DNA from 4 places in the Kosakonia sp. N21 genome. Region 3 is predicted to be linked to each of the others. Evidence: predicted binding sites of a transcription regulator. Region 3 holds the regulator's gene; each other region holds the start of a gene.
The links. The regulator PurR, encoded in region 3, represses purine synthesis genes. The targets are predictions, from matches to a motif close to CANGCAAACGTTTGCNTG.

Region 1: ACQ3G7_RS20620 (NCS2 family permease) is a predicted target of PurR. The motif match lies at 1,717-1,734, and genes of this name have one in related genera.
Region 2: glyA (serine hydroxymethyltransferase) is a predicted target of PurR. The motif match lies at 1,538-1,555, and genes of this name have one in related genera.
Region 4: carA (glutamine-hydrolyzing carbamoyl-phosphate synthase small subunit) is a predicted target of PurR. The motif match lies at 1,755-1,772, and genes of this name have one in related genera.

Annotation. Positions count from the first base shown of each region.
Region 1 is NZ_JBOBHR010000010.1:41,220-44,518, reverse strand. It holds gene ACQ3G7_RS20625 (NADPH-dependent FMN reductase) at 1-238, shown strand, start outside; gene ACQ3G7_RS20620 (NCS2 family permease) at 279-1,616, opposite strand; gene yieH (6-phosphogluconate phosphatase) at 1,786-2,451, shown strand; gene cbrC (PF03691 family colicin E2 tolerance protein CbrC) at 2,478-3,065, shown strand; gene ACQ3G7_RS20605 (ADP-ribosylglycohydrolase family protein) at 3,088-3,299, shown strand, end outside.
Region 2 is NZ_JBOBHR010000001.1:37,590-40,888, forward strand. It holds gene glnB (nitrogen regulatory protein P-II) at 1-122, shown strand, start outside; gene hmpA (NO-inducible flavohemoprotein) at 161-1,354, opposite strand; gene glyA (serine hydroxymethyltransferase) at 1,668-2,921, shown strand; gene ACQ3G7_RS00185 (nickel/cobalt efflux protein RcnA) at 2,969-3,299, opposite strand, start outside.
Region 3 is NZ_JBOBHR010000005.1:221,254-224,552, forward strand. It holds gene ACQ3G7_RS14135 (MFS transporter) at 1-78, opposite strand, end outside; gene cydH (cytochrome bd-I oxidase subunit CydH) at 250-339, opposite strand; gene purR (HTH-type transcriptional repressor PurR) at 637-1,662, shown strand; partial or broken gene punR (DNA-binding transcriptional activator PunR) at 1,659-2,593, opposite strand; gene punC (purine nucleoside transporter PunC) at 2,707-3,299, shown strand, end outside.
Region 4 is NZ_JBOBHR010000003.1:490,143-493,441, reverse strand. It holds gene carB (carbamoyl-phosphate synthase large subunit) at 1-370, opposite strand, end outside; gene carA (glutamine-hydrolyzing carbamoyl-phosphate synthase small subunit) at 388-1,536, opposite strand; gene dapB (4-hydroxy-tetrahydrodipicolinate reductase) at 1,990-2,811, opposite strand; gene ACQ3G7_RS09510 (alanyl-tRNA editing protein) at 2,975-3,299, opposite strand, start outside.

The DNA of each region.
Region 1 (3,299 bases), on a different contig from region 3:
TGTATTGATTCAAACCAGTTCAATGGGCGCAATCGGCGGCGCACGCTGCCAGTATCATCTGCGCCAGATCCTCGTCTTTCTCGATGCAATGGTGATGAATAAGCCTGAGTTTATGGGCGGGGTAATTCAGAGCAAAGTGGATCAGCAGACGGGAGAAGTGGTTGATCAAAGCACGCGTGATCACCTGAGCGGGCAGCTTACCGCTTTTGGAGAGTACATCCAGCGCGTTAAGCGGTAACCGGTTTTCCCTCTCCCTTACCGGGAGAGGGAAATGCAGATTAATGCGCGTCGATAAAGACGATTTTCAGCAAGAACAGCAGTGCGACCACAATGACGCACGGGCTGAGATCGCGCAGGCGCCCCGTCCCGATTTTCATCACGCAGTAAGAGATAAAGCCCAGCGCGATACCTTCGGTAATGGAGAAGCTGAACGGCATCATCACCGCAGTGATAAACGCTGGCACAGCTTCTGTCAGGTCTTCCCACTTCACACGCGCAAGGCTGGATGTCATCAGCACACCTACGTAGATCAGCGCACCCGCAGCAGCGTAGCCAGGTACCATTCCCGCCAGCGGCGACAGGAAGATAACCAGCAGGAACAACAAGCCCACCACAACGGCCGTCAGACCGGTGCGACCACCGACGGACACGCCGGAAGAAGACTCAATATACGCCGTAACAGAAGACGTTCCGATAAAGGCCCCGGTAACGGACGAGATACTGTCAACGTACAGCGCCTGTTTCATGCGCGGAAACTTACCGTTTTCATCCACCAGCCCGGCTTTGTCGGTAACGCCAATCAGCGTACCGGAGGAGTCGAACAGGTTCACCAGCATAAACGAGAAGATCACGCCAGCCAGACCAATATTAAACGAACCGGCCAAATCCACGTTACCGACTACGGTGGCCACGCTCGGCGGTGCGGAAACAATACCGTGATACTGCACATCACCCAGCAACCAGCCCAGCAGTGTGGTCACCACAATAGAAACCAGTACTGCGGCGTGAATGTTACGGGATGCCAGAATCGCAATGATGAAGAAACCGAGGACACCCAGCAGAACGCTGTGGGAAGTCAGGTTGCCGATGCTCACCAGCGTTTCTTTGTTCGCGACGATGACGCCGGCGTTTTTCAGGCCCATCATGCCAATAAACAAACCGATGCCGCTGGTGATCCCCACACGCAGGCTCACCGGAATATTGGCAATCATCCAGTAACGGACGCGGAAAATGGTCAGCAGCAACAGACCAACCGCACCCCAGAAAATAGCACCCATACCGATTTGCCAGGACAATCCCATGGCGCCAACCACCACAAACGCGAAGAAGGCGTTCAGGCCCATTGCCGGTGCCAGAGCAACCGGCAGGTTGGCAACCAGCCCCATCAGGATGCTACCAAATGCAGCAATCAGACAGGTGGTAACGAATACTGCGCTGGTGTCCATCCCGGCGACGCCCAAAATCTGCGGGTTAACAAAGACGATATACACCATCGTCAAAAACGTTGTGAAACCGGCGATCACTTCGGTGCGTGCCGATGTGCCGTGTTCGCGCAGTTTAAACACGCGGTCAAGCAACCCCTGGCCCGATGCCTGGGTAGTGTGTTGTTGGCTCATTATCAATTTCCGGAATAGGAGGGAAAATTCGTCGCTATCCTATACCAAAATGAGACAATGTTGACGGTTATCACACACTTTTTTTCATTGAATTTGCTTATACGGCAACGATTGCGTCCCGCTATCTGCGTTAAGTAAACGTTAAACTTGCAATAAAACAGGAAACGGCATGTCCCACATTGAAGCGGTATTTTTCGACTGTGACGGCACCCTGGTCGACAGTGAAGTAATTTGCTCGCGCGCTTATGTGCATATGTTTAAAGAATTTGGCATCACGCTGGCGTTGGAAGAGGTCTTTAAGCGCTTTAAAGGCATGAAGCTGTACGAAATTATTGATGTCATCAGCGCTGAATATGGCGTGGCGCTGGCGAAAACCGCGCTGGAACCGGTGTATCGTGATGAGGTCGCGCGTCTGTTTGACGCCGAACTGGAAGTGATTGCCGGAGCGGGCGCGCTGCTGGATGCGGTTAGCGTGCCGATGTGCGTGGTCTCCAATGGCCCGGTCAGCAAAATGCAGCACTCGTTAGGCAAACTGGGCCTGCTACATCACTTTCCGGACACGCTGTTCAGCGGTTATGACATCCAGCGCTGGAAGCCCGATCCGGCGTTAATGTACCATGCGGCAAAAGCGCTGAATGTTAATCCGGTAAACTGTATTCTGGTGGACGACTCCACTGCCGGAGCACAATCAGGTATTGCGGCGGGTATGGAAGTATTTTACTTCTGTGCCGATCCGCATAACCAACCCATCGATCACCCGAAAGTGACTACGTTCACTGACTTAGCGCAGTTGCCAGAGCTGTGGCGCGCACGCGGGTGGCATGTTACGCGTTAACCCAAACCACTAAACAGGACGTTTTTATGGCACAGGCAACCCGACCGCATCCGGTCTTTAAATACCACCCACATCCCCTGGACACCGGGGTGTTTTCTGATGACAAAACGGTCACCTGCGCCTGCTGTCAGCAGCCGACCGGGATTTATTACACCAATCCGTTCTACACCACCGAAGAGATCGATTACCTTTGCCCGTGGTGCATTGCGGATGGCGCAGCCGCACAAAAGTTTGGCGGCAGTTTTCAGGACGAATCCAGTGTTGATGGCGTTGAAGCGGAGTACGACAACGACGGCGAATTCACCGGTTTCAAAAATCCCTGGCCGGAAGAGCGTCTCGTTGAACTGACGGAACGCACGCCGGGTTACTGCGGCTGGCAACAGGAGTACTGGCTGGCGCACTGCAACGACTTCTGCGCTTTTGTGGGTTACGTCGGCTGGAAAGAAATTGCCGATAAACTCGACCAGTTTGCCGACCTGAAAGCCGACTGCAATGCGTTTGGCATGGACTACGAGAAACTGCCTGAATACCTTCTCGATGGCGGTGACTGCCAGGGTTACCTCTTCCGCTGCCTGCATTGCGGAAAACTACGCCTGTGGGCGGATTTCTCCTGACTGAGTGCCTGAGGAGCATATGATGCCTGAGTTACTTGCGCGCTACCAGGGCGCGCTTCTCGGCCTGGCGGCCGGGGATGCCGTGGGCACCACCGTTGAATTTAGCCCGAAAGATAGTTTTCCCCCGGTAACGGATATGGTGGGCGGCGGCCCGTTTCACTTACAGGCCGGGCAGTGGACAGATGATACGTCCATGGCCCTGTGCCTGGCGGAAAGCCTGACGACCTGCCGGGG
Region 2 (3,299 bases), on a different contig from region 3:
GCGTGGATACCATTATCCGCACGGCGCAGACTGGCAAGATCGGCGACGGCAAAATCTTTGTCTTTGACGTTGCGCGCGTGGTGCGTATCCGTACCGGCGAAGAAGACGACGCGGCAATCTGATGTTGCTCCCTCACCCTGCCGGGTGAGGGAATGCCCGCTTACAGCACCTTATGCGGCCCAAAGCATTCGTAGTGGATATTCGTTTTGTCAACGCCGAGCGTCAACAGTTGCTGAGCGGCAAACTGCATAAATCCAACCGGTCCGCAGAGGTAAAACTGCATCATCGGGTCGCTGAATTTCCCTTCCAGTTGCGTTAAATCCATTAAACCTTCGCTGTTAAAACGACCCGCACTCCGATCTGCCGCTTCCGGTTGGCGATACCAGACATGCTGACAGAAGCGATCCAGTGATGATCCCAGTTTGCTGACTTCATCGGCGAAAGCGTGAACCAGGCCATTGTCGGCGGCATGGAACCAGTTTACCTGTGCGCTGTGTTGAGAGGCGGCAAGACTGTTCAGCATTGCCAGCATCGGGGTTTGCCCTACACCTGCGGAGATCAACGTGACCGGGGTCTCAGCAGACACATCCATAAAGAAATCCCCCGCTGGCGCGGCCAGGTGCACCACATCACCCGGTTGGGCTTTATCATGCAGCCACTCTGAAACCTGCCCGCCGCTTTCGCGTTTCACGGCAATGCGGTAGCTCTTCCCGTTCGGCTGGCGGGTCAGTGAGTACTGACGGATTTCCTGATGAGCAAAACCTTCCGGCTTCAGCCAGATGCCAAGATATTGCCCCGGCTGGTAAGCCGCGACCGGCTGATCGTCTACCGGTGCGAATTCAAAACTGGTGATTAATGCGCTCTGCGGGGTTTTCTCCAGCAAGCGGAACGCGCGTGTTCCTTGCCAACCGCCCTGTTTTTCCGCGTGCTCATGGTAAATCTGCGCTTCGCGATGAATAAACACCCCAGCCAGTACACCATAGGCTTTACCCCAGGCATCCAGTACCTCTTGTCCCGGGCTGAACATTTCATCCAGCGTTGCCAGCAGGTGCTCGCCGACAATGTTGTACTGCTCCGGCTGGATCTGAAAACTGGTGTGTTTCTGCGCGATCTTTTCGACAGCGGGCAGCAATGCCGCGAGGTTATCGATATTGCTGGCATAAGCGGCAATCGCGTTGAACAGCGCTTCACGCTGGTCGCCATTGCGCTGATTACTCATATTAAAGATCTCTTTCAGTTCCGGGTTGTGGCTGAACATCCGGTCGTAAAAATGTGCGGTGAGTTTAGGTCCGGTGGCGGCCAGCAGGGGAAGGGTGGCTTTGACCGTAGCGATGGTTTGAGCGTCGAGCATTATGGCTTCCTTTAGCGATGACTATTTAAAGTTGTATTTTAAATGCATCTTATAGCGCAGCGCACAGCCTTGTAAAGAGCGGGCCATGTAAAGGGATTTGCATCGTGAATAAGTTGCATCACAAACCTGAAAAGAAATCCGCTTAAATGGTGAAGTCCGTTATCGCTCAAACCCTTGCCTGGCGCGGAGCCAATCGTTTGCGTAAAAACCTTTGTCAAGACCTGTTATCAGGATATTAATCAGTTATACTGTGAGCCGTTCCCCAAATTGGGCCCTCATTTAGAGTTGTTTTTGTTAGCTGAGTCAGGAGATGCGGATGTTAAAGCGTGAAATGAACATTGCCGATTATGATGCCGAACTGTGGCAGGCTATGGAGCAGGAAAAAGTACGTCAGGAAGAACACATTGAACTGATCGCCTCCGAAAACTACACCAGCCCGCGTGTAATGCAGGCTCAGGGTTCTCAGCTGACGAACAAATACGCCGAAGGTTACCCGGGTAAACGCTACTACGGCGGTTGTGAATATGTCGACATCGTTGAGCAACTGGCGATCGACCGTGCAAAAGAGCTGTTCGGCGCTGATTATGCCAACGTCCAGCCGCATTCAGGTTCACAGGCGAACTTCGCGGTGTACACCTCTCTGCTGGAGCCGGGCGATACCGTACTGGGTATGAACCTGGCGCACGGTGGTCACCTGACTCACGGTTCCCCGGTTAACTTCTCCGGTAAACTGTATAACATCGTGCCTTACGGCATCGATGAAACCGGTCATATTGATTACAACGACCTGAACGCGCAGGCGCAGAAACACAAACCGAAAATGATCATCGGTGGTTTCTCGGCTTATTCCGGCGTGGTTGACTGGGCAAAAATGCGTGAAATCGCTGACAGCATCGGTGCATACCTGTTTGTGGATATGGCGCACGTCGCTGGTCTGGTTGCCGCAGGCGTTTACCCGAACCCGGTTCCGCATGCGCACGTGGTGACCACCACGACCCACAAAACGCTGGCTGGCCCGCGCGGTGGTTTGATCCTGGCGAAAGGCGGCAGCGAAGAGCTGTACAAAAAACTGAACTCTGCTGTGTTCCCTGGCGGCCAGGGCGGCCCGCTGATGCACGTGATTGCCGGTAAAGCGGTGGCGCTGAAAGAAGCGATGGAGCCGGAGTTCAAAACCTACCAGCAGCAGGTCGCGAAAAACGCCAAAGCGATGGTGGAAGTGTTCCTGAGCCGGGGTTACAAAGTGGTGTCCGGCGGTACGGATAATCACCTGTTCCTGCTGGATCTGGTGGATAAAAACCTGACCGGTAAAGAAGCGGATGCCGCGCTGGGCCGCGCTAACATCACCGTTAACAAAAACAGCGTACCGAACGATCCTAAAAGCCCGTTTGTCACCTCCGGTATCCGTATCGGTAGCCCGGCGGTAACCCGTCGCGGCTTCAAAGAAGCGGAAGTGAAAGAGCTGGCTGGCTGGATGTGCGACGTGCTGGATAGCATCAATGACGAAGCGGTGATTGAACGCACCAAACAGAAAGTGCTGGATATCTGCGCTCGCTTCCCGGTTTACGCATAAGTTTCAGTTGAGTCAAACGAAAGCCCCGAAAGGGGCTTTTTTACGTCTTATTGCAGCCCGGCGTAACCGTGGATGCCCATATAAATCCCTACGGCTGCGATCAATGCACTGGAAAAGTAGGGGGCTTTACGCGCCAGCGTATTAAAGCCGGACCAGCGTTTTGCCGCCTGCTGTACGCTGACTGCCGCGCCCACGCCGACGGCGACCAGCGTCAATGCCAGGCCAATACTGAAACAGACCACCATCGTGGCGCCTAACGTCAGCGCTTTAAGCTGAATACAGATAAGCAGAATGGTGATGGCCGCCGGGCACGGGATCAAACCTCCGGTCAGGCCGAACAGCAGAATCTGTCCGTTGGTGACTTCTCCACCGTTGAAA
Region 3 (3,299 bases):
TCCCATTGGGGAGAACTCGGTCGTACCGATGCCAAAGGCGCCAATCGCCAGGGCGAGCAAAGGGAAATTCATTTTCATAAACTGACTCCGGAAAAGCCGTGTCGCTTCGGGACACTGTCGCAGAAGTCAAAAGTATGACATCAATCACAAAAAACTGCCGTTAGCGGAATGACAAAAGAGTATTGCAGAATTGATAACAATGCGGGGAAACGAAAACGGAGGGAGAAACCGGTTCCCCCTCGCGCGGGATCAATGCAGTGCAGCGGTCAGGGCGCCGAAAACGATCAGGCTCAGCACGATGACGGTAGTGAACAGTGAATACTTCAGGTCGGTGCTCATCAATTTTCTCCGTTTTAATTTCCACACAAAAAGTGAGATAGCGCATTTTTGCACAAATAAACGTAAAAATCTTGCAGGAATTAGCACGTCAGACGTTTTATCACTTCCCCTTTTGCTCAAGATCAGACAAAATTCGACGCTAAATTTATTAGCGTACCGGCCATTGACTCCCCTCCTGACGTCCAGTGTCTTTTTCCCGGCGTACCGCACCCCCGATCATGGGTACAGGGTGATTGAAGGCAAACGTTTACCTTATGTATTATCAGGAGCTTGAGATATGGTCTGGAGTGACATCTGATGGCAACGATCAAAGACGTAGCGAAGCGAGCAAACGTTTCCACCACAACCGTATCACATGTAATTAACAAGACACGTTTTGTCGCCGAAGAGACGCGCAATGCCGTGTGGGCGGCGATCAAAGAGCTGCATTATTCACCGAGCGCCGTGGCGCGCAGCCTGAAGGTGAATCACACCAAATCGATTGGCCTGCTGGCCACCAGCAGCGAAGCAGCCTATTTTGCCGAAATCATTGAGGCTGTTGAGAAGAAATGCTTCCAGAAAGGCTATACCCTGATCCTCGGTAATGCCTGGAATAACCTGGAAAAACAGCGCGCTTATTTGTCGATGATGGCGCAAAAGCGCGTAGATGGCCTGCTGGTCATGTGTTCCGAGTATCCGGAATCCTTACTGAGCATGCTGGAAGAGTATCGCCATATCCCGATGGTCGTTATGGACTGGGGCGAAGCCAAAGCCGACTTTACCGATACGGTGATTGATAACGCCTTTGAAGGCGGTTATATGGCCGGGCGTTATCTGATCGAACGCGGTCACCGCGATATCGGTGTGATCCCGGGTCCGCTTGAGCGCAACACCGGTGCGGGTCGTCTTGCCGGTTTTATGAAAGCAATGGAAGAAGCCACCATTTCCGTACCGGAAAACTGGATCGTTCAGGGCGACTTTGAACCCGAATCCGGTTATCGCGCCATGCAGCAGATCCTTGCGCAGACGCATCGCCCGACGGCCGTCTTCTGCGGCGGCGATATTATGGCCATGGGTGCGCTGTGCGCTGCGGACGAAATGGGATTGCGCGTCCCGCAGGATATTTCGGTGATCGGTTATGACAACGTGCGTAACTCCCGCTTCTTCACGCCATCACTGACCACAATACACCAGCCGAAAGATTCGCTGGGTGAAACCGCATTTACCATGCTGCTTGACCGTATTGTGAATAAGCGCGAAGAGTCGCAATCCATCGAAGTGCATCCGCGCCTGATCGAGCGCCGCTCGGTCGCCGATGGTCCGTTCCGCGATTACCGCCGTTAATCCCCTTTTGCGGGAGCCCTTATTCCGGCTCCCGCAGCCATTCCCGATTCAGCGTTTCACTGTCCCCCAGGTACTCAAGAAGCCAGTTCAGTGCAGGTGATGCCTCGTTCTGCTGCCACGTCAGGCAACAAGCGGCATCCGGGAAGGGATTTTCCAGTTCCAGCGCCACCCACTCCCCACGATCGAGCCAGGGTCTGGCAAAATGCGCCGGGACCATTCCCACGCATAACCCTGCTGACAGACAGGCTTCGGATGATTTCCAGTCCGGCACCATCACCCGTTTCTGATTATCCAGTAGCCAGGTAATACGCTTCGGTAACGAGCGCGACGTATCTTCCTGTATCAGCGAAGGCCAGTTACGTAACGTCTCATCGCTTAACGGGCCAGGTAGCGCCGCCAGCGGGTGTCGGCGAGAAACCACACATTTCCAGCTCAGCATACCCATATCGCGAAAAGCATAGCGCCCGCCGACAGGAATGGCTTGCGTTGCGCCAATAGCCAGTTCAACACGCCCGTCGGCCAGCGCATCCCAGACGCCGTTAAACACTTCCTGGTAAACCTGTAGCTCCACATCGCTAAAGTGACGATAAAAATCGACGATCAACTGCCGCGTGCGTTCGGGCCTGACAATGTTGTCCACCGCAATCGCCAGTTGCCCGCGCCAGCCATTGGCAATCTGCTGGCACTGTTGGCGGGTGACCTGCATTTTTTTGATAACAGAACGTCCTTCTTTCAAAAACCAGACGCCAGCGGGAGTTAACTCCACATCGCGGTGACGTCGTTCAAACAGCGGAACCGCCAGCCACTCTTCCAGTTGCCTTACGGTATAGCTGACGGCAGAAGGAACACGGTGCAACTCCTGAGCTGCACCGCTAAAACTGCCGTTACGTGCGACAGCATCTACCACTTCCAGCGAATATTCTGACCACATAATCTGCCTGCAAAAAATTTGAAACCACTGCGCAAATATTAGCGTTTCACAAGGAGGAATGCACTCCTTACACTCGACAACCCTGATAACCTGCACAAAGAAGAGATACCACAATGCAACCTGGCAAAGGATTTTTAGTCTGGCTCGCGGGATTAAGCGTGCTGGGCTTTTTAGCCACCGACATGTACCTGCCCGCTTTCAGCGCCATTCAGCAAGATTTAGAGACCTCCTCCGCGGTGGTCAGCGCCACATTGAGCCTGTTTCTGGCCGGGTTTGCCGTTGCACAACTGCTGTGGGGACCGTTATCGGATCGCTATGGACGCAAACCGATTTTGTTAACCGGTCTGGGGATTTTCGCCGTTGGCTGTCTGGGAACATTATGGGTGCGGGACGCCACGCTGTTACTGGTGCTGCGTTTTGTACAGGCTGTAGGGGTCTGTGCTGCAACCGTAAGCTGGCAGGCGCTGGTCACGGATTATTACCCGTCACACCGCGTTAACCGCATTTTCGCCACCATTATGCCGCTGGTCGGGCTGACACCCGCACTGGCCCCCCTGCTCGGCGCGTGGATCCTTGCGCATCTCAGTTGGCAGGCAATCTTTGCCACGCTGCTGGTGATTACGTTGGTGTTGATGATCCCGGCGTTACGCCTGAAACCGTCAGTAAAGGCAACAGCGCATGATGAGCAGCCACTGACCTTTATGGA
Region 4 (3,299 bases), on a different contig from region 3:
CAATTGCATCTGCGGTCGCGCCAATCATGGTCACGCCAAACTCTTCCAGTACACCCTGGCGCTCCAGCTCTAACGCGCAGTTCAGCGCAGTCTGGCCGCCCATGGTCGGCAGTACGGCGTCCGGACGCTCTTTTTCAATGATTTTGCGCACCACTTCCCAGTGGATAGGCTCAATATAGGTGGCGTCCGCCATCTCCGGGTCCGTCATAATGGTCGCCGGGTTGGAGTTCACCAGGATAACGCGGTAGCCCTCTTCACGCAGGGCTTTACAGGCCTGTGCGCCTGAGTAGTCGAACTCACACGCCTGGCCGATAACAATCGGACCTGCGCCAAGGATCAGGATGCTTTTTATGTCTGTACGTTTTGGCATGGCTCTTGTTCTCCTGATTATTTGGCGGTGTTGCGGTATTGCTCAATTAACTCGATAAAATGGTCGAACAGCGGCGCGGCATCGTGCGGCCCCGGGCTTGCTTCCGGATGCCCCTGGAAACTGAATGCCGGTTTGTCGGTGCGATGAATCCCCTGCAGCGTGCCATCGAACAGCGACTTATGCGTGACGCGCAGGTTAGCAGGCATGGAGGCTTCATCGACGGCAAAACCGTGGTTCTGCGCGGTAATCATCACCGTGTTGTTATCGATATCTTTTACCGGATGGTTACCGCCGTGGTGACCAAATTTCATTTTCACGGTTTTCGCACCGCTCGCCAGCGCCAGCAACTGATGGCCGAGACAGATGCCGAACACCGGAATCTCCGTTTCAAGGAACGTTTTAATCGCGTCGATAGCGTAGTCACACGGTGCCGGGTCGCCAGGACCGTTAGACAGGAAAACACCATCCGGATTGAGTTTCAGGACATCTGCGGCAGGCGTTTTCGCCGGTACCACCGTCAGGCGGCAGCCTCTGTCCACCAGCATGCGCAGAATGTTGCGTTTCGCGCCGTAGTCGTAAGCCACAACATGGAACGGCAGCTCACTCTCTTTCTTTGCCTGCGGCAGGTCGCCCGCCAGTGTCCAGCTGCCCTGTGTCCAGCTGTAGGTTTCTGCGGTGGTCACTTCTTTCGCCAGATCCATACCGTTCAGGCCCGGGAAGGCTTTCGCTTTCTCCAGCGCCACAGCGGCATCGACATTGTCGCCTGCGATAATGCAGCCGTTTTGCGCACCTTTTTCGCGCAGCAAACGGGTCAGCTTACGGGTATCGATATCAGCAATCGCCACGATGTTATGGCGCTTCAGGTAAGAAGAGAGATCTTCGGTATTGCGGAAGTTACTGGCAATCAGCGGCAGGTCACGAATGACGAGGCCTTGCGCATGTACCTGAGAGGATTCTTCGTCAGCGGAATTGGTGCCGACATTGCCGATATGGGGATAAGTAAGAGTGACGATTTGGCGGGAATAGGAAGGATCAGTGAGGATTTCTTGATAACCGGTCATTGAAGTATTGAAAACGACTTCCCCAACCGCCGTGCCCGTTGCCCCTATGGCCCGACCGTGAAACTGGGTTCCGTCTTCCAGAACCAATAGCGCTGACTTAATCAAAACATCCTCCAGAGAATATTCACTCACTTTATTTGCATATTAATTCAAATACAGATGATGAATCAATGCAAATTTGCTGGCCGTGGATTTTTGGCAAACGGCGGCATTCTGGAGAGATGTCGGTTAAAAGTCAACTTATCTCGCATATTTTTCTTGTTCTTTTACGCCACTGCCTTTGTTTGCTGGGTTTAACAGATAAAAAGATCAAATAAACTGCCCAGGAAAACGCTTGCGCGGTTAGAAAATTGCTTACGGGTTGCACCATAAGATAAAAAGTGGACCAGATGGTCAAAATTTACAATTCTGAAACAGAAAATATGAGGAAGAGTGATAATTTTAGATGATTCTGGATAAAATCACCTTGAAAGAGAGAAAATAAAAGGGCAATAAAATATTGCCCTTTGCAATCAACTCACTACGACTGCAACAACCACATCACGATGGGTAATAAACTTACAAATTATTGAGATCAAGCACATCCCGCATATCAAAAAGGCCCTTATTTTTTCCTTTCAGCCACGAAGCGGAGCGAACTGCGCCGTTAGCGAAGGTCATGCGGCTTGACGCTTTATGCGTAATCTCAACACGTTCGCCAATATCGGCGAACATCGCTGTATGTTCGCCGACGATGTCCCCTGCACGTACGGTCGCAAAACCAATTGTGCCCGGAACGCGCTCACCCGTGTGGCCTTCACGCGCATACACGGCGCACTCTTTTAAATCTTTATTCAGTGCCTGGGCAATCGCTTCGCCCATTGCCAGCGCGGTACCCGACGGAGCATCGACTTTATATCGATGATGCGCTTCAACGATTTCGATATCGGTGTAGTCGCCCATCACTTTTGCCGCTTTCTCCAGCAGCTTCAGCATGACGTTTACGCCTACGCTGAAATTCGCGGCAAAAACAATCCCTATCTCCTGCGCGGCATCAGCAATCGCCTGTTTGCCTGCATCATCAAACCCGGTGGTGCCAATGACCATACCTTTGCCATGCTGACGGCAGAAAGCCAGATGGTTCAGCGTTCCTTCCGGGCGAGTAAAGTCGATAAACACATCAAAATGATCTTTTACCGCCTCAAGGCTGCTCTGCACGGCTACGCCTGTTTTCGCCACACCGGCCAGTTCGCCAGCGTCGCTGCCTAACAGGGACGATCCCTCGCGCTCCAGCGCAGCGCCAAGCTCCACGCCTTCCATTCCCAGTGCCGCCTGAATCAGCTGACGGCCCATACGCCCGCCAGCGCCCGCGATGGCTACGCGGATTGGTGCATCATGCATAGTTGTACTCTTTTGTTAAAAAAATGCGTGAGAATCGTTTCCAGATTAACCAGCCCGCGACGGAGCCACCAGCCGAAAACGCCGATAATTAGAAATTAATGATATACAGCCAGAAATATCAGTAAAAGGCATGATACGACGAAGCAGACTCAGACGTTATGGCTTATTGCACCGTGTAACTGACGATAAGCTGACCTTTTTTCATTTTGACGCTACCGATCACTACCGAACCCAGTTCAGCCAGCGAAGAGACATGCGTACCGCCGCAACCATAGGCCGGGAGATCGCCAAAGCGCACCTTGCGACGCCCATCCTCAAAGGCAATATGACGGGGCAATGCCGCAGACTGCCAACCCGCAATGAGTGCATCCAGCATTGGGATCTCCGGTTCGCGGGCATTCTCCCCGGCAGCGAAGGTGATGCGCCCTTCCCCCGGCCAATGGTGCGCTTTTACCGGCCGCCAGCCATACTGCTCTCCGGCATAACCC